DNA from 3 places in the Streptomyces sp. NPDC048297 genome. Region 3 is predicted to be linked to each of the others. Evidence: riboswitches for the same ligand, from Rfam matches in the RefSeq annotation. Region 3 holds a riboswitch; each other region holds the start of a gene.
The links. A riboswitch is a leader RNA that binds a small molecule or an ion and turns the genes downstream of it on or off. The one in region 3 is predicted to bind thiamine pyrophosphate.
Positions count from the first base shown of each region.

Region 1: linked by a shared signal. The riboswitch ahead of thiC (phosphomethylpyrimidine synthase ThiC) and the one ahead of ACGFYV_RS31730 (thiamine ABC transporter substrate binding subunit) in region 3 are both predicted to bind thiamine pyrophosphate.
Region 2: linked by a shared signal. The riboswitch ahead of thiO (glycine oxidase ThiO) and the one ahead of ACGFYV_RS31730 (thiamine ABC transporter substrate binding subunit) in region 3 are both predicted to bind thiamine pyrophosphate.

Region 1 is NZ_JBICZA010000008.1:182,228-189,735, reverse strand. Features, by position in the region: gene ACGFYV_RS11560 (cupin domain-containing protein) at 1-216, shown strand, start outside; gene ACGFYV_RS11555 (DUF5326 family protein) at 347-559, shown strand; gene ACGFYV_RS11550 (IclR family transcriptional regulator) at 755-1,612, shown strand; gene ACGFYV_RS11545 (SsgA family sporulation/cell division regulator) at 1,710-2,147, shown strand; gene ACGFYV_RS11540 (YibE/F family protein) at 2,321-4,081, opposite strand; TPP riboswitch at 4,153-4,326, shown strand; gene thiC (phosphomethylpyrimidine synthase ThiC) at 4,319-6,133, shown strand; gene ACGFYV_RS11530 (hypothetical protein) at 6,979-7,458, opposite strand.
Region 2 is NZ_JBICZA010000020.1:5,146-15,455, reverse strand. Features, by position in the region: gene ACGFYV_RS22325 (bacterioferritin-associated ferredoxin) at 116-358, shown strand; gene bfr (bacterioferritin) at 411-890, opposite strand; gene ACGFYV_RS22315 (sulfite oxidase-like oxidoreductase) at 1,066-1,698, shown strand; gene ACGFYV_RS22310 (DUF4396 domain-containing protein) at 1,766-2,302, opposite strand; gene ACGFYV_RS22305 (deoxyribonuclease IV) at 2,379-3,245, opposite strand; gene pknB (Stk1 family PASTA domain-containing Ser/Thr kinase) at 3,415-5,349, opposite strand; gene ACGFYV_RS22295 (thiazole synthase) at 5,474-6,268, opposite strand; gene thiS (sulfur carrier protein ThiS) at 6,272-6,484, opposite strand; gene thiO (glycine oxidase ThiO) at 6,481-7,704, opposite strand; TPP riboswitch at 7,702-7,814, opposite strand; gene ACGFYV_RS22280 (hypothetical protein) at 7,868-8,218, shown strand; gene ACGFYV_RS22275 (NAD(P)/FAD-dependent oxidoreductase) at 8,251-9,501, shown strand; gene ACGFYV_RS22270 (Rv2175c family DNA-binding protein) at 9,762-10,127, shown strand; gene thiE (thiamine phosphate synthase) at 10,256-10,310, shown strand, end outside.
Region 3 is NZ_JBICZA010000038.1:14,580-24,889, reverse strand. Features, by position in the region: gene ACGFYV_RS31735 (ABC transporter permease) at 1-1,244, opposite strand, end outside; gene ACGFYV_RS31730 (thiamine ABC transporter substrate binding subunit) at 1,304-2,386, opposite strand; TPP riboswitch at 2,454-2,561, opposite strand; gene rlmN (23S rRNA (adenine(2503)-C(2))-methyltransferase RlmN) at 2,595-3,701, opposite strand; gene ACGFYV_RS31720 (phosphatidate cytidylyltransferase) at 3,867-5,225, opposite strand; gene frr (ribosome recycling factor) at 5,225-5,782, opposite strand; gene pyrH (UMP kinase) at 5,967-6,725, opposite strand; gene tsf (translation elongation factor Ts) at 6,930-7,766, opposite strand; gene rpsB (30S ribosomal protein S2) at 7,942-8,886, opposite strand; gene ACGFYV_RS31695 (murein hydrolase activator EnvC family protein) at 9,294-9,848, shown strand; gene ACGFYV_RS31690 (TetR/AcrR family transcriptional regulator) at 9,875-10,310, opposite strand, start outside.

The DNA.
Region 1 (7,508 bases), on a different contig from region 3:
GCCCTCAACACGGGCGAGCACGACCCGCAGAAGCCGCACAACCAGGACGAGGTGTACTTCGTCGTCAGCGGCCGTGCGTCGATCACGGTCGGCCTGGAGACCACCCAGGTGGCACGGGGCAGCGTGGTGTACGTGCCGGCCGGTGTGGCGCACAAGTTCCATCACATCAGCGAGGACCTGAGGGTTCTGGTGGTCTTCTCTCCCCCCGAGGCGTGAGCGCGGGCCTCAGGGTTCCCTCAGGGGTGGTTCAGGGGAGGACAAGGGGTGCGAGGCCCCCGCAGGGCCCCCTCGCGGCCCTAGCATCGAGTGCAGACATCGAGAACTGCCGACGCGAAGGACGAGGGAAATGCGGGACATCTTGGCGGGACTGCCGTGGTGGGTGAAGTGGGTCGCGGTGCCGGTCATCGCCCTGGTCGTGTTCGGCAGCCTGATAGGGGCCGTGGTCACCTTCGTGATCGGCCTGCTCTTCAAGGTGCTGGTGTTCGTCGCTCTCGTCGGCGGGCTGATCTACGTCGTCCGGAAGTTCACGTCGAACTCCTCGTCGCGCGGCGACTGGTGAGACACATGGGGAGCCGGTGAGCGGTAGCAGGAGGCACCGGTTCCCTCGGGCGGGGGAAGTTTCACCGGCAGGCCGTCTGAGCGCGGTGGCGGACGGTTAGAGTCCGGAACCCCGTGGGGCCCGGACCCTGCGGGTGGCACACCTCCACCCGTGTTTCCCCGCACGGGTCGCCCACCCTCGCTTCGGGAGTGACCCTTGGCCACGGTTGACACCGCCCCGGCAGAGCCCCACGCACCCCCCAGCCCACCGCGGTCCTGCGTACCCCCCATCCAGCGCCCGCCCGCCGCGACCCGCCCCGACAAGCACTCCGCGACCCTCATCGGGTCCGTCCAGCGCGCACTGCGCCTGCTGGAGGCCGTCGCCGGGCATCCGTACGGCGCCCCCGCCAAGCAGCTCGCCCGCGAGACCGGGCTCGCCCTGCCCACGGCCTACCACCTGCTGCGCACTCTCGTGCACGAGGGCTATCTGCGCCGGGAGAAGGGGCTGTTCTTCCTCGGCGACGCGGCCGATCGCCTCGGCAGCAGCGGAGCGGAGCAGAAACGTCGCAGCACGGTGGCCGACATGCTCGCCCACTGGCGCGATTCCATCGGTGTGCCCGTGTACTTCGCGATGTACCGGGACGGCGAGATCGAGGTCATGTGCGTCTCCGACACGCGGGAGACGCCGGCGGTCGAGGAGTGGGCCGACTTCCGCGAGACCGGGCACGCCCACGCGATCGGCCAGTGCCTGCTGTCCCAGCTGGACGAGGCCGCCCGCCGCGACCATCTCGCCCGCTATCCCGTGCGGCCCCTCACCCCCTACACCGCGCGCGACGACGACGCCCTGCTGCGCAGGCTGTCGCGGACGCGGCGCATGGAACTGGTGGCGGAGCGCCAGGAGTACGCCCTCGGCACGGTCTGCGCGGCCGTACCCATCACCGTCGGCGCCACGGCGGCCACGATGGCGATCTCGCTCCCCCTCCACGAGGCTGACCGGCTGGTACCCGCCGCCCAGCGGTTGCAGGTCGAGATCGGGCGCCATCTCGGCTCACTTGCTCTCTCTATCAGTATCTGAAAACTTACTCCTTGTGATCTGGTGTATACGTTCAGCAAGATTTGAGCACGGTCAGGGATCGATCCCGGCCAGTCGATGTCATAAGACGGGGTAGGCGATGCGCGAGTCCGTACAGGCAGAGGTCATGATGAGCTTTCTCGTCTCGGAGGAGCTCTCCTTCCGTATCCCGGTGGAGTTGCGCTACGAGACGAGTGATCCCTACGCGGTGCGGCTCACCTTCCATCTGCCCGGCGACGCCCCGGTGACCTGGGCCTTCGGACGGGAGCTGATGATCGACGGGGTCGGCCGGCCGTGCGGGGAGGGGGACGTGCACATCGCCCCCGCCGACTCCGAGATGCTCGGCGAGGTGCTGATCAGGCTTCAGGTGGGCAGCGACCAGGCTCTGTTCCGCTCCTCGGCGCCGCCGCTCGTGGCCTTCCTCGACCGTACGGACAAACTGGTGCCACTCGGCCAGGAGGGTGCGCTGGCCGACTTCGACGCCCACCTCGACGAGGCCCTCGACCGCATTCTGGCCGAGGAACAGAGCGCCGGCTGAAGCGTTACGGCAACGGAGCGCGGAGCGCTCCGTTGTGCCAGGGAACTCACGCAGAAACGCTTCTGCGAAGGGGGTTCGGGCCCTGCCGGACCCCGCTCACTGCTCCCCGCTCACCGCTGCCCGCGCCTCGCATCCCGCACCTCGCATCCCGCACCTCGCACCCCGCACCCCCTTCACCGCTTCCGGCGTCGGCCCCTGCCACTCCGGCCCGTTGCGGCGGAGGGGGCGGACGAGGTCGACGAGGTGGATGAGGCCGACGAGACGGACGGGACTCCGGCGGATGCCGCCGGGGCCGAGGCCGGGGACGGCCGGTCGGCCGAGACCACGAGGGCGGCGAGGGCGGTGGTGACCGGCACCGAGGCGACCAGGCCGATCGAGCCCACCAGCGTGCGCACGATCTCCTCCGCCACCAGCTCGCTGTTGGCCACGGTCCCCACGCTGCTCTGCGCGATCGAGAACAGCAGCAGCAGCGGGAGCGCGGCACCGGCGTAGGCGAGGACCAGGGTGTTGACCACGGACGCGATGTGGTCGCGGCCGATCCGGATGCCCGCCCGGTACAGCCCGCGCCAGCCCATCGACGGGTTGGCCTCGTGCAGTTCCCACACCGCCGAGGTCTGGGTCACCGTCACGTCGTCGAGCACACCCAGCGAACCGATGATGACGCCGGCCAGCAGCAGACCGCTCATGTCGATCGACGGATAGAGACCGTGGATCAGACCGGTGTTGTCGTCCGTGTTGCCGGTGAGCGCGGCCCAGTCGATGAACTCCGAGCCCAGGATGCCGATCAGCACGAGCGAGACCAGCGTGCCGAGCACCGCGACCGACGTACGGGCCGACAACCCGTGGCACATGTAGAGCGCGATGAGCATGATCGCACTCGCCCCGACCACCGCCACGAGCAGTGGATTCGAGCCTTGCAGGATCGCGGGCAGGATGAAGAGGGTCAGCACCAGGAAGCTGACGGCCAGCGCGACCAGCGCCATGAGACCTCGGAGCCGGCCCACCACCACGACGGCGACCGCGAAGATCCCGGCGAGCAGGGCCATGGGGAACTTCCGGTCCACATCGGTGACCGAGTACTGAAGGTCCCGCGGCGCCGTGGGCTCGTAGGCGACGATGACCTTCTCGCCCTCGTGCAACTGCCGTGTCTGGTCGGGCTGCACGATCTCGGTGAAGGTACGGCCCTTGTCCTTGCCGGTGTCGACCCGGATCGTCGCCTTCTTGCAGGTGTCGCTCTCCTTGTCCTGCGCCGAGTTGCCCTCGGCGGCGGAGGCGGAGGCGTCGCTGGGCGGCGCCTGGCCCTGGGCGTTGACCGACTTGCAGCTCACCTCGACCACTTTGCTGACGGTCGCCTGCTGCGACTGGCGGTCGAAGCCGACGCCGCTGCGCTGGTGCGGCGGGGCTCCACCGGGCCAGAGCACCGCGAGGCCCACCACGACGGCCGCGGTGAACGGGACCAGGATCGCCGCGATGACCTTGCGCAGGTGCTTCGAGACAGGAGCGGCAGGTCCGTGACTGTGACTGTGCGAGTGGCTGTGCCCGCCACCAGAGCTGTGCCCGCCACCGGAGCCGTGACCGTGCCCGTCGTCCCTGCCGTCGCCGGACCCGCGGCCGTGCCCGTCGCCTCCGCCCCCTCCGGAGCCGGTCCCATAACCGTCACCCCGGCCGCCCCCCGAGCCGTGACCACCACCGGCCCCGTGACCGCCGCCGCCAAAACCATGACCACCGCCGGAACCATGCTGGTCCCCGGAACCATGCTGGTCCCCGGAACCATGCTGGTCCCCGGAACCATGCTGGTCCCCGAAACCACGGCCACCGCCGGCACCGCGGTGGTCCCCGGGGCCTGGGCCGCCACCGTGTCCGGTGGGGTGTGCGGGACCTTGCCGGCGGGGTGGGCCGGGAGGTGGGTACGGGGGCTGATGTGTCGTGGTCACGGCCCGATCATTGCAAGAACGGCAGAGGCCCACTGTTCATCACGCCACACATGACGCTAGCGTGGAGGCACCTTTGCACACGCGGGAGCTCGGAGCACCGGGCTGAGAGGGCGCTGACCTCCGTATTCGCGATGTTTCACGTGGAACGTGGTTTCACGGGAAACATCCGCAGACGGACACCGCTGCGTCGACCGCCGAACCTGTTACCGGGTAATGCCGGCGTAGGGAGTAGGTCTCATGACCAACAAGGACGCACGCACGCCTGCCTCCACGCAGAACGCGACCGAGGGGTCGCCGAACACGGAGGCTGGGAAGTCCATCGGCTGGCACAAGGCGTATGTCGAGGGTTCGCGCCCCGACCTGCGCGTGCCGGTCCGTCAGGTGCACCTCACCAACGGGCAGTCGGTCACGCTGTACGACACATCGGGCCCGTACACCGATCCACTCGTCGACACCGACGTCCGCAGGGGCCTGCCGCCGCTACGGGAGAACTGGATCATCGGCCGCGGCGACACCGAGGAGTACGCGGGCCGTCCCGTCCGTCCCGAGGACGACGGGATCAAGCACACCTCACCGCGCGGTGGTCTGCGCAACCTGGACGCGGTCTTCCCGGGACGCCCGCGCCAGCCGCGCCGGGGGCGTGAGGGCCAGGCCGTGACGCAGCTGGCGTACGCGCGCCGGGGCGAGATCACGCCCGAGATGGAGTACGTGGCCGTCCGGGAGAACGTTTCGCCCGAGGTCGTCCGCGAGGAGATCGCGGCGGGCCGCGCGGTTCTGCCCGCGAACGTGAACCACCCGGAGATCGAGCCGATGATCATCGGCAAGCGGTTCCTGGTGAAGGTCAACGCCAACATCGGCAACTCCGCCGTCACCTCCTCGATCGAGGAGGAGGTGGAGAAGATGACCTGGGCGACCCGCTGGGGCGCCGACACGGTCATGGACCTCTCCACCGGCCGCAACATCCACACCACCCGCGAGTGGGTGCTGCGCAACTCCCCCGTCCCCATCGGCACGGTGCCGCTCTACCAGGCCCTGGAGAAGGTCGACGGCAGGGCCGAGGAACTGAGCTGGGAGATCTACAAGGACACCGTCATCGAGCAGGCCGAGCAGGGCGTGGACTACATGACCGTCCACGCCGGCGTGCGCCTGCCGTACGTCCCGCTCACCGCCAACCGCAAGACGGGCATCGTCTCGCGCGGCGGCTCGATCATGGCGGCGTGGTGCCTGGCGCACCACAAGGAGTCGTTCCTGTACGAGAACTTCGAGGAACTCTGCGAGATCCTCGCCGCCTACGACGTCACGTACTCGCTGGGCGACGGCCTGCGCCCCGGCTCCATCGCGGACGCCAACGACGAGGCGCAGTTCGCGGAACTCCGCACGCTCGGGGAACTCAACCGGATCGCCAGGCGTTTCCATGTACAGACGATGATCGAGGGCCCCGGGCACGTCCCGATGCACAAGATCAAGGAGAACATCGACCTTCAGCAGGAGATCTGCGATGACGCTCCGTTCTATACGCTCGGCCCGCTGACCACGGACATCGCGCCGGCGTACGACCACATCACCTCCGGTATCGGCGCCGCGATGATCGCCTGGTGGGGCACGGCGATGCTCTGCTACGTCACGCCCAAGGAGCACCTGGGCCTGCCCAACCGTGACGACGTCAAGACCGGCGTCATCACCTACAAGATCGCCGCCCACGCAGCCGACCTCGCCAAGGGGCACACCGGTGCGCAGGAGTGGGACGACGCGCTGTCGGACGCCCGCTTCGAGTTCCGGTGGGAGGACCAGTTCAACCTCGCCCTCGACCCGGTGACGGCACGGGAGTTCCACGACGAGACGCTGCCGGCCGAGCCCGCCAAGACGGCCCACTTCTGCTCCATGTGCGGGCCGAAGTTCTGCAGCATGAAAATTAGCCAAAGCATCACAGAGCGGTTTGGTGGTGCGGCGGCTGAGGGGGCGTCGCCGGAGGAGGTCGCCGAGGGGATGCTCCAGAAGTCGAAGGAGTTCGCTGAGGCGGGGAACCGGGTGTACCTGCCGATCGCGGACTGAGCCCGATCTACGGCGGTCCGTGCTACCGAACAGTCTGAAGCTGTCGGAGCACGGACCGCTTTGTCGTTCCCGGCGCAGGGTGGCTGAAGTGCTGGAGTCGTCCAGGGCAACGCTTATTCCGTTTTGAACCCCCGACACCTTGGCCGGCATTAAAAAGCGGCCGCAAGACCTGATTAGACGCGTGTTCGATTTCCTGCACGCCGGAGGCTGCCACCCCAGCGAGGGGGCGCGCGTTTTCGTAAGTGTGCCCTTGACTCGGGGCACCAGTCGCTGCACTCTTGCTGTGGAAGATACGCGCGTAGATATCGGCCCAGTGTCGTTCATGCGCACGGGCCCAGCGCTCACATATGAGCGCTCACTCTAGGAAGGTAGTAGTCATGATCAAGAAATTCCTGAGACTCAGAGAAATGAGGCAACCATGCTACGAAAACTCGCAACGATCACATCCACCTTGTGGACTTTCCTCAGTGGTATCTCGGATTCAGTCTGGCGCTTCGTCTGTAGGGCGTTGCATGTCATCCGAACGGGTGGGGGGCGTTTCTGGCAAGCCGCGCGGCGACTTGAGCGACGGGTTCGCCCGTACGTCCGGCGTTTTCAAATTCTGAACCTCTACTGTCACGCCAGCCTTGTTCTGCTGGCACTCTATGAGTCGATCCGGATTACGGCAGACCCCAGTTATGCGCCGCTAATGCATCGGATTCTTGAGTTTCTCCTGTCACTGTTTGGCGTCATCTAAATAAATTTGACCTACGTGCGTATCTATCCACTACACGGCCGTCAGCGCGCGACGGCCGTGCATTATTTGGTGCGGGCTACTCTCATGTCTTGGAGTAGCCCGCAAACGTTTAGAACGGAAGCTCCGTCCTGGTAGTTCCTCGCTTGATGGTTGTCACCTGCTCGTGGAAATCGCGGGTGGCGCCTTCGCGGGGATACCGGGACCTGAGTTCCTTGTCCAGCTCGTCGGCGACTAAAAGCAGGGACGGGAGGGATTTGCGATCTGCTTCCAGGGCCTTGGTGCCCATGCCGATGGCTTCTTCGATCTCGCCCATCCGCGCGGCGGCGACACCGAGGGTGAGGCGGGCCTCGGCTGCTCGCATGGGGGAGATCTCGGTGCCGTCGGGGCCGGTGCTGATGCGGATCACTGAGCGGGCGTGGGCGGCGGCGCGCTCGTCGTCTCCGAGGAGACGGTAGGCGTCCATCTCGTAGAAGTCCCACTTGTCGGGGTCGATGATGAAGTGGTGTTCGGGGTGGTCCGGCTTGGGAAGGCGGTCCAGCCTCGCGCGGCCGGCATCGAGCGAATCACGGACGAGGCGGGCGTCACCCATGCGTGCGGTGGCTCGTGCCTTGTGTGCGTAGAGCTGTACGCCGACGGAGT
Region 2 (10,310 bases), on a different contig from region 3:
TCCGATCCGCGCCCCTCCGCTCTTTTGCGGGTCCCGCACGACGGGTAAGGTTAGGTTTGCCTCACCGATAAGGGGACGGCAGTAAGAGAGCGATCCCGTCGGGAGGTGAATCCGCGTGTACGTCTGCAGCTGCTTCGGCGTCACCGAGGCGCAGGTCAAGAAGCATGCGGAGGACGGTGCCTGCACCCCCCGCCAGATAGCCTCCGCCTGCAAGGCCGGCACGGACTGCGGGTCGTGCGTACGGCGCATCCAGGCGATCCTGGGCCGCGGTGCCTGCCCCCGGCGCGAGCTGGCCGACCAGGGCCGGCCGGTGCTCGCCGAACTCTCCGCCCCGGCCTCACTGGACGAGGCGGCCTAGAGCCCCTCCGGTGGATCACGGGGCTCAGGGGCTCGGCTCGGCTCAGTTCGGCTCAGCTCTCCGGCTGCTCGATGATCTGCGCGATGTAGAGCGCCTCGCCGAGCTTGTCCACCAGTTCCAGCTGCGTGTCGAGGTAGTCGATGTGGTGCTCCTCGTCGGCGAGGATGTCCTCGAAGATGTTCGCGGACGTGATGTCGCCCTTCTCGCGCATCACCTTGACGCCCCGCTTGAGCCGGTCGATCGCCTCCACCTCGATCTGCCGGTCCGCCTCGAACATCTCCTTGACGGTCTGCCCCACCCGCACATGGAACAGCCGCTGGTAGTTGGGCAGCCCTTCCAGGAACAGGATGCGGTCGGTGAGCACCTCGGCGTGCTTCATCTCGTCGAACGACTCGTGCCGCGTGTACTTCGCGAGCTTCGTCCAGCCGAAGTTCTCCTGCATCTTCGCGTGCAGGAAGTACTGGTTGATCGCGGTCAGCTCGCCGGTGAGCTGCTCGTTGAGGAACTCGATGACCTCGGGGTCGCCCTGCATCGCAGCGGCTCCTTCCACACGGAGGGACGGGGGAGGGGTGCGGCGGCATGATTGCACCGGCGGGGAAGATCGTCCAGTAAGTGCGTACTTAGTGGGTACGTACGGCCTTGATGGCAGTTGTCCGCTTCGTGGGCCGGTGGTCAGGGCACTGCCCAAGTTCTGTCAGGATGGACACATGGGTCATCCGGTGGAGCGCGAGTCTGGGGCGGGAGCGGGATCCGAACTCCCGCCGGGTCAGCGACTTCAGCGCGGCTGGCCGGTCATGCACTACGGGCCGGTCCCGAAATTCCGGCCCGAGCGCTGGGAATTCAGGGTCTTCGGCGTCACCGCCGACGGTGACAAGCACACCTGGAACCACGAGGAGTTCACGGCTCTGCCGTACACCACCGTGGTGTCCGATCTGCACTGCGTCACGAAGTTCAGCATGCTCGGCGCGGAGTGGGGCGGGGTCCCGGCCCGGTCGATCCTGGACCTGGCCCCGCCGGCACCGGACGTCACCCATGTGATGGTGTGGGCCGAGTACGGATTCAGCTCGAATCTGCGCCTGTCGGACTTCGCCTCCGACCGCGCGATCTTCGCCACCCACAAGGACGGCGAACTCCTCACCGCCGAGCACGGCTTCCCGGTCCGTCTGGTCGTCCCGCACCTGTACGCCTGGAAGGGCCCCAAGTGGGTGCGCGGCGTGGAGTACATGACCGCCGACCGCCGCGGCTTCTGGGAGGAGCGCGGCTATCACAACATCGGCGACCCCTGGAAGGAACAGCGCTACTCCTACCAGGAAGAGCTCGGGGACGGCCCCGAGCTCTGATCCCTCCTGGCGTGCCGGTCGGTTGTTCCCGCCGGTGTACCGGCCGGCGTCCCTGCCGGTGTGCCGGTCAGTGGTGGTACTGGTGCACCACCGCGTGGCCCTTGCCGCGGCCGATGGTCCACTTGTTGACCGGGGTGGTCACCACGAAGGCGATCACGAGCGAGATGGCCAGCGAGACCCAGAACAGCGCGTCGGTCAGCGTGGCGTCCATCGCCGACGGCCAGACCAGGATCACGCCGTTGTCGATCAGTTCCATCACGGCGATCGACAGGGTGTCCGCGGCCAGCGCCACCTTGAAGGCCGTACGGAAGTCGACGCCCGCCTTCAGCACCCCGCGCAGGGTGAGCGAGTAGCCGAAGAAGAAGGCCAGCACGATCGCCAGGACCATCGTGGGCAGGTTCCCCCAGCCGAACGCCGTGCCGACGATCATGCCGAGCACTTCGCCGATGGCACAGCCGGTGAGGCAGTGCAGGGTCGCCTGGGCGGCCATGGACCAGCTGGCGGGCGCGTGGTGGCCGTGGTGCGCGTGGGCCTCGTGGTGCGCGTGCGCCTCGTGATGATGTGCGTGGGCCGTGTGCTCGGCGGCTTGTGCCTCGTGCTGCATGACTACCCCCATTGTCAGGTGACGGTTCCTGCACCGAGCAAGAACCGTATACCCCATAGGGGTATTCCCCAAGGGGTTATCCGTCACGCAGTTTCTTCAGCCGCTCCACGTCCGCCGCGTGCCCCTCCCTGCCGCCGGGGGTCTCGATGATCAGCGGGACGCCCGCCGTTGCCGGGTGGTTCATCAGGGCGCGGAAGGGGTCCTCGCCGATGTGACCGGCGCCGATGTTCTCGTGCCGGTCCTTGTGCGCGCCGACCACGTCCTTGGAGTCGTTGGCGTGGATCAGCCGCAGCCGGCCCTCGCCGACGGTGTCGACCAGCAGGTCGAGGGTCTGGTGCATGCCGCTCGGACCGGTCAGGTCGTGGCCCGCCGCGAAGATGTGGCAGGTGTCCAGGCAGACGCCCAGCTTTGGGTGGGCGTCCAGCGCCTCGAAGTACGGCCCGAAGTCCCAGGTGCGCGAGCACAGCGAGAAGCCCTGCCCGGCGGTCGACTCCAGCAGCAGGAACGGGTCGTCGTCGTGGGTCAGCTCGTCCAGCAGCGGCAGCATGCGCTCCCGCACCTGCCGCAGCGCCACCTCCCGGGCCCGCCCGCCGGTCGCGCTGCCGGTGTGCACGACGACGCCGAGCGCGCCGATCTCCCGCCCGCGCCGCAGCGAGTGCCGCAGCGACTCCACGGACCGGTCCACGGTCGCCTCGGTGTGCGAACCGAAGTTGATCAGATACGGCGCGTGCACGTACGCCGGGACCGACTCCGCGGCACAGGCCTCGCGGAACGCCTCGTCCTGCCGGGGGTTGCCGGCCGGGGTGGCCCAGCCGCGCGGATTGGCGACGAAGACCTGCACGGTCTCCGCCTTCAGCTCACGGGCGTACGACAGCCCGACCGTGTGCAGCCCGCCGGCCACGGGCACATGCCCGCCGACCGGATTGCGCGCGGCACCGGACAGGCCGGCGGAGGAGGCAGGGGCGGCGGAAGAGGCGAAAAGGGCGGCGGAGGCGGGGGAGGGGGACTGCTTGCTTCTCACCCGTTCAGGGTGTCACGCCGCCTTCCGCCCCCCGACCACGGTCCCGGTGCCCCGGGACACCGCACGGTGACCGCGATGGTGATCGTGATCGTCACCGGATGGTGATCGTGATCGTCGACCCCTTGGGTGCCGTGTCGCCGCCCTCCACCGACTGCTTCTGCACGGTGTCGCCGAACAGCCCGAGCAGCCCGCGGTCCTTCTCGACCCGGAAGCCCGCGTCCTCCAGCTGCTTCGTCGCGTCGTCCACGTTCGACCCGACCACGTCCGGGACCTCGACCATCACCGGGCCCTTGGACAGCGTCAGCGTCACCGTGTCGCCCTCGGCCGCCTGCTTGCCCTCGGCCGGGTTCTGCAGGGCGACCGTGCCCTTGTCGAACTCGGAGTTGACCTGCGCGGTGGCGATCTTCACCTTCAGCCCGGCGTCCTCCAGGTCCTGCCGGGCGCTGTCCGGGTCCTCGCCGGTGACGTCCGGCACGTCGACGGGGCTGCCCTTGCTGACGACGAGCGCGATCGCCGCGCCGGCGTGCTGCTCGGTGCCCGCCTGCGGGCTCGTGCCGATCACGGCACCCCGCGCCACGTCCTCGCTGAACGCGCGGGTGACCATGCCCGGCTCCAGACCGTCCGCCTTCAGCCGGGCCCTGGCCTTGGCCAGCGACTGGCCCGCCACGCTCGGCACGTTCACCGTCTCGGGGCCGAGCGAGACGGTCAGGGCCACGGAGTCGTTGTCCCGGATCCGGGCGCCGGACGCGGGGTCGGAGCTGATGACCGTGCCGCGCTCGACGGTGTCGCTGTAGGCGCGCTTGACCTGCCCGACGTCCAGACCCGCCGCGTGGAGCCGGTCCCTGGCCTGCGCCTCGGTCCGGGACAGCACCGGCGGGACCTTCGTGAACTGGCCGGAGTTGATGTACCAGACCCCGGTGCCCACACCGAACACCAGCAGCACGGCCGCGACGAGCGTCAGCATCCCGCGCCGGGGCCGCTGACGGGTGTGCCGCTCGGAGACGGGAGAGGACTGCAGCCGGGTGGTGTGCCGCACGCCGCCGGCCGGCAGCTCCTCCTCGTCCTCGTTGACGGGCAGCGGCCGGGGCACGGTCAGCGAGCGCGGGATCACGCTCGTACGGTCCTCGGCGATGTCGTGCGCCGCGGACAGCGCCTGCGGCGGCAGCGCGTCCAGCTGCGCGGCGGTGAGCGCCGCCCGCGCCCGCAGCGCGTCGCCGAGCAGCGCCGCCGCGTCCTGCGGCCGGACGTCAGGGGTACGCGCGGTGGCCGAGGCGACCAGCTCGTCCAGCTCGTACGCCAGCCCCGGCACCAGCGCCGAGGGCGGCGGCACGTCCTCGTGTATGTGCTTGTAGAGCACCTGCGCGGGGGTCTGCCCGGAGTGCGGCTTGCCGCCGGTCAGCATCTCGTAGAGCACCACACCGCACGCGTACACGTCGACGCGCGGGTCGGCGGTGCCCCGCTCGATCTGCTCCGGCGCGAGGTAGGAGACCGTCCCGAGCACCGTGCCCGTCGTGCTGGTCTGGGTGTCCACGGACCGGACCAGACCGAAGTCGGCGACCTTGACCCGGCCGTCGTCCCCTATCAGCACGTTCTCGGGCTTCATGTCCCGGTGCACGAACCCGGCCCGGTGCGCGGCGCCGAGCGCGGCCAGCACCGGCTCCAGGATGTCCAGGGCGGCCCGCGGCTGCAGCGCGCCCCGCTCGCGCAGCACGTCCCGCAGGGTGCACCCGGCGACGTACTCCATCGCCAGGTACACGTACGACCCGCAGGTGCCCTGGTCGAAGACCTGCACCACGTTGGGGTGGGCGAGCCGGGCGACCGACTTGGCCTCCCGGATGAACCGCTCCACGAAGGACCCGTCGGCCGCCAGCGCCGGGTGCATCACCTTGAGCGCGAGCACCCGGTCCAGGCGGGTGTCCAGGGCCCGGTAGACCGTGGCCATCCCGCCGACGGCGATCCGCGCGTCGACGCGATAACGGCCGTCGAGCACCTGCCCGACGAGAGGGTCCTGAAGGGTCGTATCCACGCAGGTGAGTCTACGAGGACCGACCGACAGACCGCCCCGCTGCGCCGTTCGGGCGACGGATTGCAGCGGAGCTGTGACTGTGGTGCGACGAGAGCCGTGAGGTTCCGCGACGGCGCGGCGCGTCCTAGAACGCGGGCCGCTCGGGGTCCAGGCGGGCGAGGCCCTCCGTGGGGGAGGAGGCCTCCGCGAAGTGCCGGCGCGGGATCCGCCCGGCCCGCCGGGCCAGCCGTCCCGCCTCCACCGCGTGCCGCATGCCGGCCGCCATCAGCTCCGGCTCCTGCGCCCGGGTCACCGCGGAGGCGAGCATCACACCCGCACAGCCCAGCTCCATCGCCAGCGCCACGTCGGACGCCGTGCCCGCGCCCGCGTCCAGGATCACCGGCACGCGCGCGTGCTCCACGATCAACTGGAAGTTGTGCGGGTTGCGGATGCCGAGCCCGGACCCGATCGGCGAGCCCAGCGGCATCACCGCCGCACAGCCCACGTCCTGGAGCTTTCGCGCGAGCACCGGGTCGTCGTTGGTGTACGGCAGCACCGTGAAACCGTCGTCGACCAGCGTCTCCGCCGCGTCCAGCAGCTCCACCGGGTCCGGCAGCAGCGTCCGCTCGTCGGCGATGACCTCCAGCTTGACCAGGTCCGTGCCGAGCGCCTCGCGGGCCAGCCGGGCGGTCAGCACGGCCTCACCCGCGGTGAAACAGCCCGCCGTGTTCGGCAGCACCCTGATGCCCAGCTTCTCGAGCACCGACAGCACGGAGCCGTGCACCCCGGGATCGACCCGGCGCATCGCCACCGTGGTCAGCTCGGTGCCGGAGGCGATCAGCGCGCGTTCCAGCACGTCCAGGCTCGGTGCGCCGCCCGTGCCCATGATCAGCCGGGAGCCGAGGGGCACACCGCCGAGGACGAAGGGATCGTCGGCCATGGGTCAGCCTCCTTGGACTGCGGTGAGGACTTCGACACGGTCGCCCTCGGCGAGGGCCGTGGCCGACCACTGCCCGCGCGGGACGACGGTCTCGTTGACGGCGGCGGCCACCCCGGAGGACGCCGCGGTGAGGGTCCGCACGAGGGAGTCCAGCGCCGTGCCAGGGGCGATCTCGCGGCGCTCCCCGTTGACGGAGATGGTGACGCAGACGTTCATGCGGGCTGCTCCAGGAGTGCGGCGCCGAAGCGCTTCGGCGTGAACGGGCTTGCCTCCGGCGGCAGTTCACCGCTGACCAGGACGTGCGCCATGACGTCCCCGGTGACCGGGGTCAGCAGCACACCGTTGCGGAAGTGCCCGGTGGCCAGGACCAGCCCGTCCAGGCCGGACGGGCCGAGCAGCGGCGCGTTGTCCGGGGAACCGGGGCGCAGCCCGGCCCGGGTCTCGGTGAGGGGCAGCTCGGTGATGCCGGGCACCAGCTCGTGGGCGTCGCGCAGCAGCTCGTACACCCCGCCCGCCGTCACCGTCGTGTCCCAGCCCAGCTCCTCGCTGGTCGCGCCGACGACCAGCTCGCCGTTCTCCCGGGGCACCAGGTAGACCTGGCTGCCGCGCACCACGGCCCGCACGGTACGGCTCAGGAACGGCGCGTACCGGCGCGGCACGGCCAGCCGCAGCACCTGCCCCTTCACCGGCCGCACCGCGGGCACCACATGGCCGGGCACGCCCGCGAGGCGCCCGCTCAGGCTCCCGCCCGCGAGCACCACCTGCCCCGCGGTGAGCGCGGTGCCGTCCGTCGTGGTGACGCCGGTGGCCCGGTCCCGGACGACGTCGAGCCGCCCGGCCCACGACCGGTGGAAGACCACCCCGGCCCGCTCGCACGCGGTCACCAGGGCCGCGGCCAGCCGCCGCGGGTCGATCTGGTGGTCCCCGTCGACGCGCAGCCCGCCGCGCACACAGGGCGCGAGCATCGGCTCCAGGCGCCGGCACTCCCGCCCGGACAGCCACTGCGAGTCAAGACCGGAGCGCTGCTGGAGGGCGTGCAGCTCGCGCAGGTGGGAGCGGTCGTCGGCGTCGAGCGCGACGGCCAGGGTGCCGCAGCGCCGGTAGCCGAGGTCGTGGCCGGTCGCCTCGGTCAGCTCGGCCGCGAAGTCCGGGTAGCGGCGCGCGGACTCCAGGTTCAGGGCGAGCAACGTCTCCTCGCCGTAGTGCAGTTCGGTGACCGCGGCCAGCATCCCCGCCGCGACCTGCGCGGCACCGCCGCCGGGCTCGGGGTCCACCACGGCGGTGGCGAGCCCGCGCTGCGCGGCGCGCCAGGCCGTGACCAGGCCGATGATCCCGCCCCCGATGACGAGGACGTCGAACGTGTCGGATGAATCTGACGTATCGGATGTGCCGAACGTGTCTGACGTGTCGGATGTGTCGGACGTACGTGACGACATGGGCGTCCAGCCCCTCCCTTCGCCGGCATGACCCGGATCAGGTTCGTACGGTCGGAGGCCGCCCAGCCTCCCTCTCAGCCCGGTGCGTCCGGGCTCCCGCGAGTGCTTGTACGGTGGCCAGCCTAGCCCGCGGTGCGCCGCTCTTGTAAGGGAGCCCCTGTCCATGGCCCGATCGCTCGACGGACTGACCCTCGCCCCCGTGGCGGACCAAGCCCCAGGTCAGGTCGGTACTCGCACCCGTTTCGCCTACCACGAGAAGGACGGTGAGATCTGGGCCGAGTACGCGGGCGGCGACGTCGTGCGCGGTCATCTGGTCGGTACCCGCGAGGGTGACCGGCTGGACTTCCGCTACGTGCAGCTGCGGCACGACGGCACCACCTCCAGCGGGCACTGCGTGTCGACCGTCGTGGAGCTCGCGGACGGCCGGGTGCGCCTGGAGGAGAGCTGGCGGTGGGAGTCGCGGCCGGGCGCCGGGACGAGTGTTGTGGAACAGGTCACCCAGCACGCCCGATGACTGACGATTTGTCAGTTGTCTATGGTGAGCGCGTGAGCGAGCAGACAGCGCAAGAAGGCACCTCGCGCGGCGGCGCGGGGCAGGAGCGGCGCGTGGTCGTCGTCGGTGCGGGCATGGCCGGGGTGCAGACCGCCGTGGCCCTGCGGGAACAGGGCTTCACGGGCACCGTGACCCTCATCGGCGCCGAACCCCATCAGCCCTACGACCGGCCGCCGTTGTCCAAGGCCGTGCTGCTCGGCACGTCCGAGGGCTCCGCGTTCGACGTCGACTTCGACTCGCTCGACATCGAACTGCGGCTCGGCTGCGAGGCGCTGGGCGTGCGCCCCGCCGACCATGAACTGGACACCGAGTCCGGGCCCGTCCCGTACGACGTCCTGGTCCTCGCCACCGGCGCGGAACCCGTCCGGCTGCCCGGCACCGAGGGCGTGCCCGGCGTGCACCTGCTGCGCACCCTGGACGACGCCGAGCGGCTGCGGCCCGTGCTCGCCCGGCAGCACGACATCGTGGTCGTCGGCGCCGGCTGGATCGGCGCTGAGTTCGCCACCGCCGCGCGGGAGGCGGGCTGCGCGGTGACCGTCGTCGAGGCAGCCGACCGGCCGCTGGCCGGCGCGCTGCCCGCGGAGGTCGCCGCGCCGATGACCGCCTGGTACGCCGACAGCGGCACCGACCTGCGCACCCACGCGCGCGTGGAGCGCGTCGAGCCCGGCGGGGTCGTGCTCGACGACGGCTCGCGGCTGCCCGCGGACGCCGTCGTGGTCGGCATCGGTGCCCGCCCCGCCACCGGCTGGCTGGCCGGGTCCGGCATCGAGCTGGGCGCGCACGGCGAGGTCGTCGCCGACGACCACCTGCGCACCTCCGCCGGGGACGTGTACGCCGTCGGCGACTGCGCGTCCTTCCCCTCGGCCCGCTACGGCACCCGGCTGCTGGTCCACCACTGGGACAACGCCCTCCAGGGCCCGCGCACGGTCGCCGCGAACATCCTGGGCGAGCACGCCGCGGTCTACGACCCGGTGCCGTACTTCTGGTCCGAGCAGTTCGGCCGCTTCGTCCAGTACGCGGGCCACCACGCCGCCGCCGACCGCATGATCTGGCGCGGCGACCCGACGGGCCCCGCCTGGTCGGTGTGCTGGCTCCGCGACAACCGCCTGGTCGCCCTGCTGGCCGTCGGCCGCCCCCGCGACCTGGCCCAAGGCCGCCGCCTGATCGAATCCGCCCACCCCCTGAACCCCCAATCCCTCTCCAACCCCACCCTCCCCCTGAAATCCGCCGTCACCACCACCTGACCAACAACCCACCCCGCAGAAACGCCCCAAAGGGGCGCGGGGAACTGCGCGCCCGGCCACGACGGCGCCGCGGCCGAGGGGCGAGCCCAGGGGTGCAGGGGTGACTGCACGAGCCGAGCCGTGACAGCGCCGTGGCCAACCGACGAGGTCAGGGGCGCGGGGAACTGCGCGCCCAGCCACGACGGACCCGCACCCACCCCCCCGACACTTCCCCGCACTCTCATCGCGCCCACCCCAGCAGAGCGCCTACCCTAGGAGCCGTGACCGAGATTGACGCAAAGATCGATGCTCTCGTCCCCGCCTGGCTCACCCTCCCCGACATCGCCGAGAAGCTCGATGTCGAGGTGACGCGCGTGCGGCAGCTGGTCAAGGAGGGCCAGCTCATCGCCGTACGCCGAGGTGAGAACCGGGCGCTGCACGTCCCCGCCGCCTTCATCGACGGGGACAAGGTGGTCAAGGGCCTGTCCGGGACCCTGACCCTCCTGCGGGACGACGGTTTTACGGACGAAGAGATGATCGAGTGGCTCTTCACCCCCGACCCGACCCTGCCCGGCACCCCCGCGCAGGCCCTGAGCGAGAATCGCGGCACGGAGGTGAAGCGCCGCGCCCAGGCGCTCGCCGTCTGAACCAACCGCACCCGGGGTGGCGTACCGGCCCCGCCCGTACGCCACCCACCCGTACGCGACCCACCCGTACGCGACCCGTACGCCACCCACTCGCACACCCAGGGACACCGACCAGGGGGGACCCACGCATGTCCGACACCGCCCGCACCAGGTTCGCCGACGCCCGGCTCTACCTCTGCACGG
Region 3 (10,310 bases):
ACGACGAAGGGGGCGCCCACCAGAGCCTGCGCGAGCGGGACGAGGATCCAGGACTGCCTGAGGTCCAGCGGCGGCTTGTCCAGCGCGATCAGGAAGCCGAAGCCGACGGTCACGGCGGAGACGCCGAGCGGCAGCATCAGCAGCGCGTCGAAGCCGCGCACCAGGCGTCCCGCGTCCCGGCGGGCCAGCGCGGCGGCGGCCAGGCCTCCGACCAGGACGGCGATGGCGGTGGCGGTGGCGGCGTATTCGAGGGAGGTCCACACGGCGTGCAGCGGCGCCACCAGGAAGGTGCCGCCGTCGGAGTCGGTGAGCGCCCGGTAGTAGCCGAGGCCGGGCGCGTCGAGGGAGCGCCGCACGAGCACGGCGAGCGGCAGCACCAGCAGCAGGGCGATCGTGACGAGGACCCCGGCGAGCAGCGTCCACTGCCCGGCGCCGCGCGGCCGGCGGGCGGTGACGGAGGCGTCCACCAGACGCAGCGCGCTCTCCCTCCGCCGTACCGTCCACGCGTGCACGGCGAGGATCGCGCCGACCGCGACGAACTGGACGAGCGTGAGGACCGCTGCCGTGGCGAGGTCGAACAGCTCGGAGGTCTGCCGGTAGATCTCCACTTCGAGGGTGGAGAAGGTGGGCCCGCCGAGGATCTGGACGACCCCGAAGGAGGTGAAGGTGAACAGGAACACCATCAGCGCGGCAGCGCCCACGGCCGGGGCGAGGGCGGGCAGGGTGACCTTGCGCCAGGCGCCGAGCGGTGAGGCGCCGAGCATGCGGGCGGCGTCCTCCTGGCGCGGATCGAGCTGTGCCCACAGGCCGCCCACCGTCCGTACGACGACCGCGTAGTTGAAGAAGACGTGCGCCAGCAGGATCGCCCACACCGTGGTGTCCAGCCGTACGCCCCACAGTTCGTCCAGCAGCCCGTTGTGTCCGACCAGGGCCAGGAAGGCGGTGCCGACGACCACGGTCGGCAGCACGAACGGCACGGTGACCACGGCCCGCAGCACCTGCTTGCCCGGGAAGTCGAGCCGCGCGAAGACATGGGCGGCGGGCAGCGCGAGCAGCAGGGTGAGCGCGGTGGAGGCGAGCGCCTGCCAGGTGGTGAACCACAGCACGTGCCGGATGTCGGGCTGTGTGACGACGTCCGCGATCCGCCCCAGCCGCCAGGTGCCGTCCGCCTTCAGCCCGCGCGTGACGATCGCGGCGACGGGCCAGGCGAAGAACACGGCGAAGAACGCGACGGGCAGGGCCATGAGCCCCAGCCGCGCCGCGCTCCCGCGCCGGTCCCTGACGGCCGCTTCCGTGGGAGCGGCTACTTCAGTACGAGCGACGTCCACGCCTTGACCCACTGGTCGCGGTTGGCGGCGATCTTGTCGGGGGCCATCGTCTCGGGGTGCGCGGCGGCCGGCCCGTACTTCGTGAAGTCGGCGGGGACGGCCGCGCCCTTGACCACCGGGTACACGAACATGTTCAGCGGCATGTCCTCCTGGAACTCCTTGGAGACCAGGAAGTCGATGAACGCCTTGCCGCCCTTGGTGTTCTTCGCGTTGCTCAGCAGCCCGGCGAACTCGACCTGCCGGAAGCAGGTGCCGTTCGACACGCCGGTCGGGGCCGTGCTCGGCCGCTTCTTGGCGTAGATGACCTCGGCGGGCGGCGAGGAGGCGTACGACACCACGAGCGGCCGGTCGCCGCCGGCCTTCCTGCCCTCGGAGGAGCCGGAGAACTCCTGGTAGTAGGCCTGCTCCCAGCCGTCGACGACCTTGACGCCGTTGTCCTTGAGCTTCTTCCAGTAGCCCTGCCAGCCCGTGTCGCCGTACTGCGCGGCGCTGCCGAGCAGGAAGCCGAGGCCGGGCGAGGAGGTGGCCGCGTTCTCCGTGACGAGGAGGTTCTTGTACGCGGGCTCGGCCAGGTCGGCGAAGGTCTGGGGCGGGGTCAGCTTGTGCTTGCCGAAGTACGCCTTGTCGTAGTTGACGCAGATGTCTCCGTGGTCGACGGGCGTGACGCGGTGCTTGCCCGCGTCCAGCTGGTAGGCGGCGTCGACGGTGTCCAGGCCCTTGGTCTCGTAGGGCTGGAAGAGGCCGTTGTCGAGGGCGCGGGACAGCAGGGTGTTGTCGACGCCGAAGAAGACGTCGCCCTGCGGGTTGTCCTTGGTCAGGACGGCCTTGTTGACGGCCTGTCCGGCGTCGCCGTCCTTGAGGACGCGGACCTTGTACCCGGACTGCCGCTCGAAGTCCGTCAGCACGTTCTTGGAGACGGCCCACGAGTCGTGGCTGACGACGGTGACGGTCTTGGAGTCCTTGGAGTCCTTGGGCGACGCGGTGTCCGTCGAGCCGCACGCGGACAGCGTGACGAGGCCGAGCCCGACGGCCACGGCCACGAACGTCTTGTTCTGCACTGGTTGTCCTCCTGGGTGGGCCAGGAAGAACGCGGCCCCGCCCGGTGACCCGGGCAGGGCACGACAGCTTGAGTGATGACCGAACTTCCTACCCAGAATGACCTGGGCGAGGTTCAGAGGGTCTGCGGCCCGATTGCCGCACTCTCAGCGCTGTGGCGCTCCCCTGTCGGAATATGAAGATGTGAGTGTCTGGTCGAACCCGGCCAGATTACCGCTCGGTGGCCGCGAGCTGACCACAGGCCCCGTCGATCTCCTGACCGCGGGTGTCCCGGACGGTCACCGGCACGCCGTGGGCGGCGATGGCCTCCACGAACGCCTTCTCGTCCTCGGGGCGCGAGGCGGTCCACTTGGAGCCGGGAGTGGGGTTCAGCGGAATGAGGTTGACGTGCACGGGCTTGCCCCTGAGCAGCCGCCCGAGCCGGTCACCGCGCCAGGCCTGGTCGTTGATGTCGCGGATGAGCGCGTACTCGATGGAGAGCCGGCGCCCGGACTTCTCGACGTACTCGAACCCGGCGTCCAGGACCTCGCGCACCTTCCACCGCGTGTTCACGGGGACGAGGGTGTCGCGCAGCTCGTCGTCCGGCGCGTGCAGGGAGATCGCGAGCCGGCACTTGAAGCCCTCGTCGGCGAACCGGTGGATGGCGGGCACGAGACCGACCGTCGAGACCGTGATGCCGCGCTGCGAGAGCCCGAGCCCGTCCGGGGCGGGGTAGGTGAGCGCGCGGATGGCGCCGACGACCCGCTTGTAGTTGGCGAGCGGCTCGCCCATCCCCATGAACACGATGTTGGACAGCCGCGCGGGCCCGCCGGGGACCTCACCGTCGCGCAGCGCCCGCATGCCGTCCACGATCTGGTGGACGATCTCGGCGGTGGACAGGTTCCGGTCCAGACCCGCCTGACCGGTCGCGCAGAACGGGCAGTTCATCCCGCAGCCGGCCTGCGAGCTGATGCACATGGTGACCCGGTCCGGGTAGCGCATGAGCACCGACTCGACGAGGGTCCCGTCGAACAGCCGCCACAGCGTCTTACGGGTCTCCCCCTCGTCCGTCGACAGATGCCGTACGACCGACATCAGCTCGGGAAACAGCGCCTCGCGCAGCTTGTCCCGCGAACCGGCCGGGATGTCGGTCCACTGCTCGGGGTCGTGCGCGTACCGCGCGAAGTAGTGCTGCGAGAGCTGCTTGGCGCGGAACGGCTTCTCCCCGATCTCGGCCACCGCGTCCTTGCGCTCGGCGGGCGTGAGGTCGGCGAGGTGCCGCGGCGGCTTCTTGGCTCCGCGCGGGGCGACGAAAGTGAGTTCTCCGGGCTTAGGCATGGCTCTATCAGTGTCGCAGATCGATTGAGTGCCCCCGCTCGCGTCGATCGGGTCCCCGCTCGCGTACGCGGACGGCGCCCGCCGAGGGAGCGGGACGGGCCCCGTCCTGGGGGCAGGACGGGGCCCGGGGAAGCCTGTCGGCCGGGGCGGGGCTGCGGCGTGGGGTCAGCCGCTGCCGACGAAGAGGACCAGCAGGAGCCAGACCACGGGGGCCGTCGGCAGGAGGGAGTCCAGGCGGTCCATGATGCCGCCGTGGCCCGGGAGCAAGGTGCCCATGTCCTTGATGCCCAGGTCGCGCTTGATCATGGATTCGCCGAGGTCGCCCAGGGTGGCGCTGGCCGCGACGGCGAGGCCGAGCAGGAGGCCCTGCCACCAGGTGCCGTCGTCGATGAGGAACTGCATGCACAGCGCGCCCGCGACCATCGCGAACAGCACCGCGCCCAGCAGGCCCTCACGGGTCTTGCCGGGGCTGATGCGCGGGGCGAGCTTCTTCCGGCCGAAGCGCCAGCCGACGGCGTAGGCGCCGGTGTCGCTGACGACCGTCAGGAGCAGGAAGGTCAGGACCCGCCAGGGGCCGTCGTCGGCGGTGAGCATCATCGCGACGAACGTGGCCAGGAACGGCACGTAGAAGGCGGCGAAGACGCCGGCCGTCACGTCCTTGAGGTAGCCCTCGGGTGGTTCCGTCATGCGCCAGACCAGCACCGCGAGGGACGTCAGCGCCATGGCCACCCACGCGCCCTCGGCACCGCGCACGTACCCGGCGACGACCATCGCCGCACCGCCCACCGCGAGCGGCACCAGCGGCGCCTTGATGCCCTTGCGCTCCTGCAGCCTGCTGGTCAGCTCCCACAGGCCGACGACCACGGCCACCGCCACCACGCCGACGAAAACGGCCTTGACGACGAACAGGGACGCGATGATCACCACACCGAGCCCGACGCCGACCCCTATGGCCGCGCTCAGGTCACGGCCCGCGCTCTTCTTCTGCGGCGCGGGCGCCGGCTGTGGGGCGTCGGGCATGGGCTCCGGATTCTGCGAGGGACTCTGGGCGGGGTCCGGGACGGGAGTCGGCGTCGAATACTGCGGCACGTGGGGTGCGTGGGGTGCGTGGTACGCGTGGTGCGCCTGCTGCGGATCGTAGGACGTCTGGTGCGACTCGTACGACACCGGGTGCGGCTCGTACGACGCCTGGTGCACGTTGTACGACGCCTGGTGCACGTTGTACGACGTCTGGTGCACGTCGTACGAGGCCTGCTGTGCGGCGTGCGAGGCCTGCTGCGGGGCGTACTGCGTGTCGTCCCGGAACAAGGGACCGCTCAGCTGAGCGGCCCCCCGGTCCTCGTCCTGGCCGCCGCCGTACCCGGGTCCGTCGGGCACGATGGGCATGGGGCGAGTCTGCTGCGCCTCAGGCGCATCGTATGCGGGACCCGCCGGCGCAGCCCCCTGGGCGTACCCACCGGCGGTGGGCCCCCAGTAACCGGCCTGCCCCGCCGACGGCGGTGCCCCCCAGGAAGAGTCGCTCATCAGACTTCGAGCAGCTCCGCTTCCTTGTGCTTCAGGAGCTCGTCCACCTGGGCGACGTACTTCGCGGTGGTGTCGTCCAGCTCCTTCTCCGCACGGCGGACCTCGTCCTCGCCGGTCTCCTTGTCCTTGACCAGCTTGTCGAGGGCGTCCTTGGCCTTGCGGCGCACGGAGCGGATCGAGACCTTGGAGTCCTCGGCCTTGTTCTTGGCGACCTTGATGTAGTCGCGGCGGCGCTCCTCGGTCAGCTCCGGGAACGTCACCCGGATGATGCTGCCGTCGTTGCTGGGGTTGACGCCCAGGTCGGAGTCGCGGATCGCCTGCTCGATGTTGCGCAGCGCGCTCTTGTCGAACGGCGTCACGACCGCCATGCGCGGCTCCGGCACGGAGAACGAAGCCAGCTGGTTGATCGGCGTCAGCGCGCCGTAGTAGTCGGCAACGATCTTGTTGAACATCGCCGGGTGCGCACGGCCGGTGCGGATCGCGGCGAAGTCCTCCTTGGCGACCACGACGGCCTTCTCCATCTTCTCCTCGGCCTCGAGGAGGATCTCTTCGATCACCACTTGCTCCTGTGTGTCTTGAGTAAGGCCCGGCTGCGGTTCCTCGATCGGGCGGCGGCCGGCTACGTCGCGTCTTCTTCCTGCACGGTTCCCGACCGGCAGGACATTGTCCATCCCCCGTCCTGGGTGCGTCCCGTCCGTCCACCGGACAGGTGGCGCACCGCGGGCGAGGGGAGTGTGCCGGTCAGGTCCGGCTGCCCTGGTCACCCACCAGCGTGCCGATCTTCTCACCCTTGACGGCGCGCGCGATATTGCCCTCCGCGAGCAGCTCGAACACGAGGATCGGGAGCTTGTTGTCACGGCACAGCGTGATCGCGGTGGCGTCGGCGACCTTGAGGTCGCGGGTGATGACCTCGCCGTAGCCGAGGGCGTCGAACTTGACGGCGTCCGGGTTGGTCTTCGGGTCGGAGTCGTAGACCCCGTCCACACCGTTCTTACCCATGAGCAGCGCCTCGGCGTCGATCTCCAGGGCGCGCTGGGCGGCGGTGGTGTCGGTGGAGAAGTACGGCATGCCCATACCGGCGCCGAAGATGACCACGCGGCCCTTCTCCAGGTGGCGCACGGCCCGCAGCGGGATGTAGGGCTCGGCGACCTGGCCCATGGTGATGGCGGTCTGCACCCGGCTGTCGATGCCCTCCTTCTCCAGGAAGTCCTGGAGGGCGAGGCAGTTCATGACGGTGCCGAGCATGCCCATGTAGTCGGAGCGGGCCCGGTCCATGCCGCGCTGCTGCAACTCGGCACCGCGGAAGAAGTTGCCGCCGCCGATGACGACCGCGACCTCGGCGCCGTCCCGGACGACGGCCGCGATCTCACGGGCGATCTTGTGCACCACGTCGGGGTCCACGCCGAGGCCCCCGCCACCGGAGAAGGCCTCTCCGGACAGCTTCAGCAGAAACCGGCCGCGTACTTTGCCGTCGTCGCTCTTCTGGGCCTTGGTGGTCATGGGGATCCCGCCTCTTTCACGTGGTGCACATACGAAGAAGGCCATTGCCGGTTGGGGTCGCTTTTCGCTCCCATGCGCGGCAATGGCCTCCTCGTCAGATCTGCTGCCGTCCGCCACGTGCCTGGGTGTGGCGGTGTGCGCGGACGACTGCTGTCGACCCTATCGAGATTTCTCCCCGGGTCGCTCGTCGATCGCGGTACGGACTCAGATGCCGACCTTGATGCGCGCGAAGCGCTTCAGGGTGACACCGGCCTCGTCCAGAACCTTCTGGACCGACTTCTTGTTGTCCAGCGCGTACGGCTGGCCGAGCAGCGTGGCGTCCTTGTAGAAGCCGTTCACGCGACCCTCGACGATCTTGGCGATCGCGGCCTCGGGCTTGCCCTCGGCGCGGGTGGTCTCCTCGGCGATGCGACGCTCGGACTCGACGACCTCGGCCGGGACGTCCTCCTTGGAGAGGTACTTCGGCGCGAAGGCGGCGATGTGCTGGGCGATGCCCTTGGCGACCTCGGCGTTCGGCTTGTCCAGCTCGACGAGGACACCGATCTGCGGGGGCAGGTCGGGCATCGTGCGGTGCATGTAAGCGAGCACGAAACCGTCCGCGTACTGCGCGAAGCGGTCCAGGACGATCTTCTCGCCCAGGTTGGCGTTGGCCTCGTCCACGAACGCCTGGACGGTCTTGCCGGGCTCGATCTCGGAGGCGAGGAGCGCCTCGATGTCGGCCGGGGAGGTCTTGGCTACGTGCTCGGCGATGGCCTGGGCCACGGCCTGGAACTTGTCACCCTTGGCGACGAAGTCCGTCTCGCACTTCAGCTCGACGATGACGCCGGAGGAGTTGTCGTCGGCGATGATGGAGACCACAGCGCCGTTCTCGGCGGAGCGGCCCTCGCGCTTGGCGACGCCCTTCTGGCCCTTGATGCGCAGCGCCTCGACGGCCTTGTCGACGTTGCCGTCGGCCTCGTCCAGCGCCTTCTTGCAGTCCATCATGCCGGCGCCGGTGAGCTCACGGAGCTTCTTGACGTCGGCGGCGGTGTAGTTCGCCATGAGTCTGTGAGTCTTTCTCGAAGTCTTGGCAGATCGGAGATCCGCACGGTCGGTGATCCACATGTAGCCACGGATCACGGACGCCGTGCCGACCGACGGGTGAACAGCGGGGGCGGACTTCACCGCGCCGAGGGCGCCGTGACAGTCGGTTCCGCCCCCGCCGTCAACGCTTGCGTCAGGCCTGCTCGCCCTCGGCGGCCGGAGCCTCGGCAGCGGGGGCCTCGGCGGCCGGAGCCTCGGCAGCGGGGGCCTCGGCGGCCGGAGCCTCGGTGGCCGGAGCCTCAGCGGCGGGAGCCTCAGCGGCGGGGGCCTCGGCAGCGGCCTCGGCGGCCGGAGCCTCGTCCTTCTTCTCGCCCTCGAGCAGGTCGCGCTCCCACTCGGCGAGCGGCTCGCCCGCGGCCTTCTCGCCCTTGTCGCCGGTGGCGACGCGAGAGCGGGAGATGAGGCCCTCGGCGACGGCGTCGGCGATCACGCGGGTGAGCAGGGTGACGGAGCGGATCGCGTCGTCGTTGCCCGGGATCTTGTAGTCGACCTCGTCGGGGTCACAGTTGGTGTCGAGGATGGCGACGACCGGGATGTTGAGCTTCCGGGCCTCGCCGACCGCGATGTGCTCCTTCTTGGTGTCCACGATCCAGACGGCGCTGGGCACCTTGGACATCTCGCGGATACCACCGAGGGTCTTCTCCAGCTTGGCCTTCTCGCGCGAGAGCACGAGAAGCTCCTTCTTGGTCAGACCGGACGCGGCGACGTCCTCGAAGTCGATCTGCTCAAGCTCCTTGAGGCGCTGCAGACGCTTGTAGACGGTGGAGAAGTTGGTGAGCATGCCGCCCAGCCAGCGCTGGTTGACGAAGGGCATGCCGACGCGGGTGGCCTGCTCGGCGATGGCCTCCTGCGCCTGCTTCTTCGTGCCGACGAACATGACCGTGCCGCCGTGGGCGACGGTCTCCTTGACGAACTCGTAGGCGCGGTCGATGTACGACAGCGACTGGAGCAGGTCGATGATGTAGATGCCGTTGCGCTCGGTGAAGATGAAGCGCTTCATCTTCGGGTTCCAGCGACGGGTCTGGTGACCGAAGTGGACGCCGCTCTCCAGCAGCTCCCGCATCGTGACGACGGCCATAGCCGTATCTCCTTGAATTTCTCGGTTGTGCCGCGGGTTCCGGACGGATCCCGCGCCTGACGCCCGCGATGCGCCGTGCCACGAAGGACCGAGGGGCGCTGATACGAACCGTCTCCGGATCTCGTATCGGGGCGTGCGAAGTCGACCCGGTGACCCGGATCGCCAGAAGAAGTGTACGGGACCGGCGGGGCACCGGGTGACGCGGCTGTCCACAACCGGCGAGTGGTCCACAGTTCCCGGCCATGATCGACGGATCGCGGGACCGTTCTCGCATGGGACGAGTGATGCGACGCGCGATGCGACGCGCGATGCGACGCGTACCGCGATGTACGGGTGCGGGTGTGAGGGCGGGTGCGGGTGTGAGGGCGCGTGCGGGTATGTGGGCGGTACTGCCACTGGCTCTGGCGATGATCACGCTGACGCCACCGGCTCGGGCCGAGGCGCCGCCGCCCTTGCCCGCGCCGGCGCCGCAGCTTCCGGCGCCGCGACCTCCGGCACCACGACCTCCGGTCCCGGCCGTCGCCCGCGTCTGGCCGGTGGGTGTCCGCCCGGCGGTGCTGCGCGGCTGGGAACCACCGGCGACGGTGTACGGCCCCGGGCACCGCGGCGTGGACCTGGGCGCACCGCCCGGCGCCGCGGTGCGCGCGATCGCGGACGGCCGGGTGACGTTCGCCGGCCGGGTGGCGGGGCGGGGTGTGGTGTCCGTGGAGCTGGCGGGGACGGACCTGCGCACGACGTACGAACCGGTGAGTCCGTCGGTGCGCAAGGGGGACCGGGTGGGGGCGGGCGAGGTGGTGGGCACCGTCGAAGCCGCAGGATCGCACTGTCCCCGTACATGCGTCCACTGGGGCCTGCTCAGAGGCGGCACCTACCTGGACCCGCTGTCCGTGCTCCCGCCGTGGCTGCTGCACAGGGGGCCGTCGAGGCTGCTGCCGGTACTGGGCGTGCCGCTGCCCGCGTAGCCGCGGCGGGCCTCAGCCCTCGGCGCTCAGCCCCGCACGCCCCGCAGCGCCATGGCGACCGCCGCGTCCGTGACCGCCGAAGGCTTCTCCGCCGCCCCCAGCTCGATCCGCCGCACCGCCGCGTCCACGACCCCCTGCAGCAGCATCGCCGCCAGCCGGGGCTGCTCGTGCCCCATCTCCGCCAGCGCCTCGACGATCATCGCGACGAGCCCGCCGTGCGCGGCCCGGATCTTCTCCCGGGCCCCGGCGTCCAGCTCACTCGCGGAGATCGCCACGACGGCCCGGTGCCGCCGGTCCCCCACCAGGGCCAGCTGCTGCCGTACGTACGCCTCGATCTTGCCGTCGGCCGTGTCCGCCCGCTCCATCGCCGCCGCGACCTCCGCCGCCCAGACGGGGAAGTCGACCTCGCACAGCTCCTCGACCACGGCGGCCCGCGACCGGAAGTACTCGTAGACGGACGAC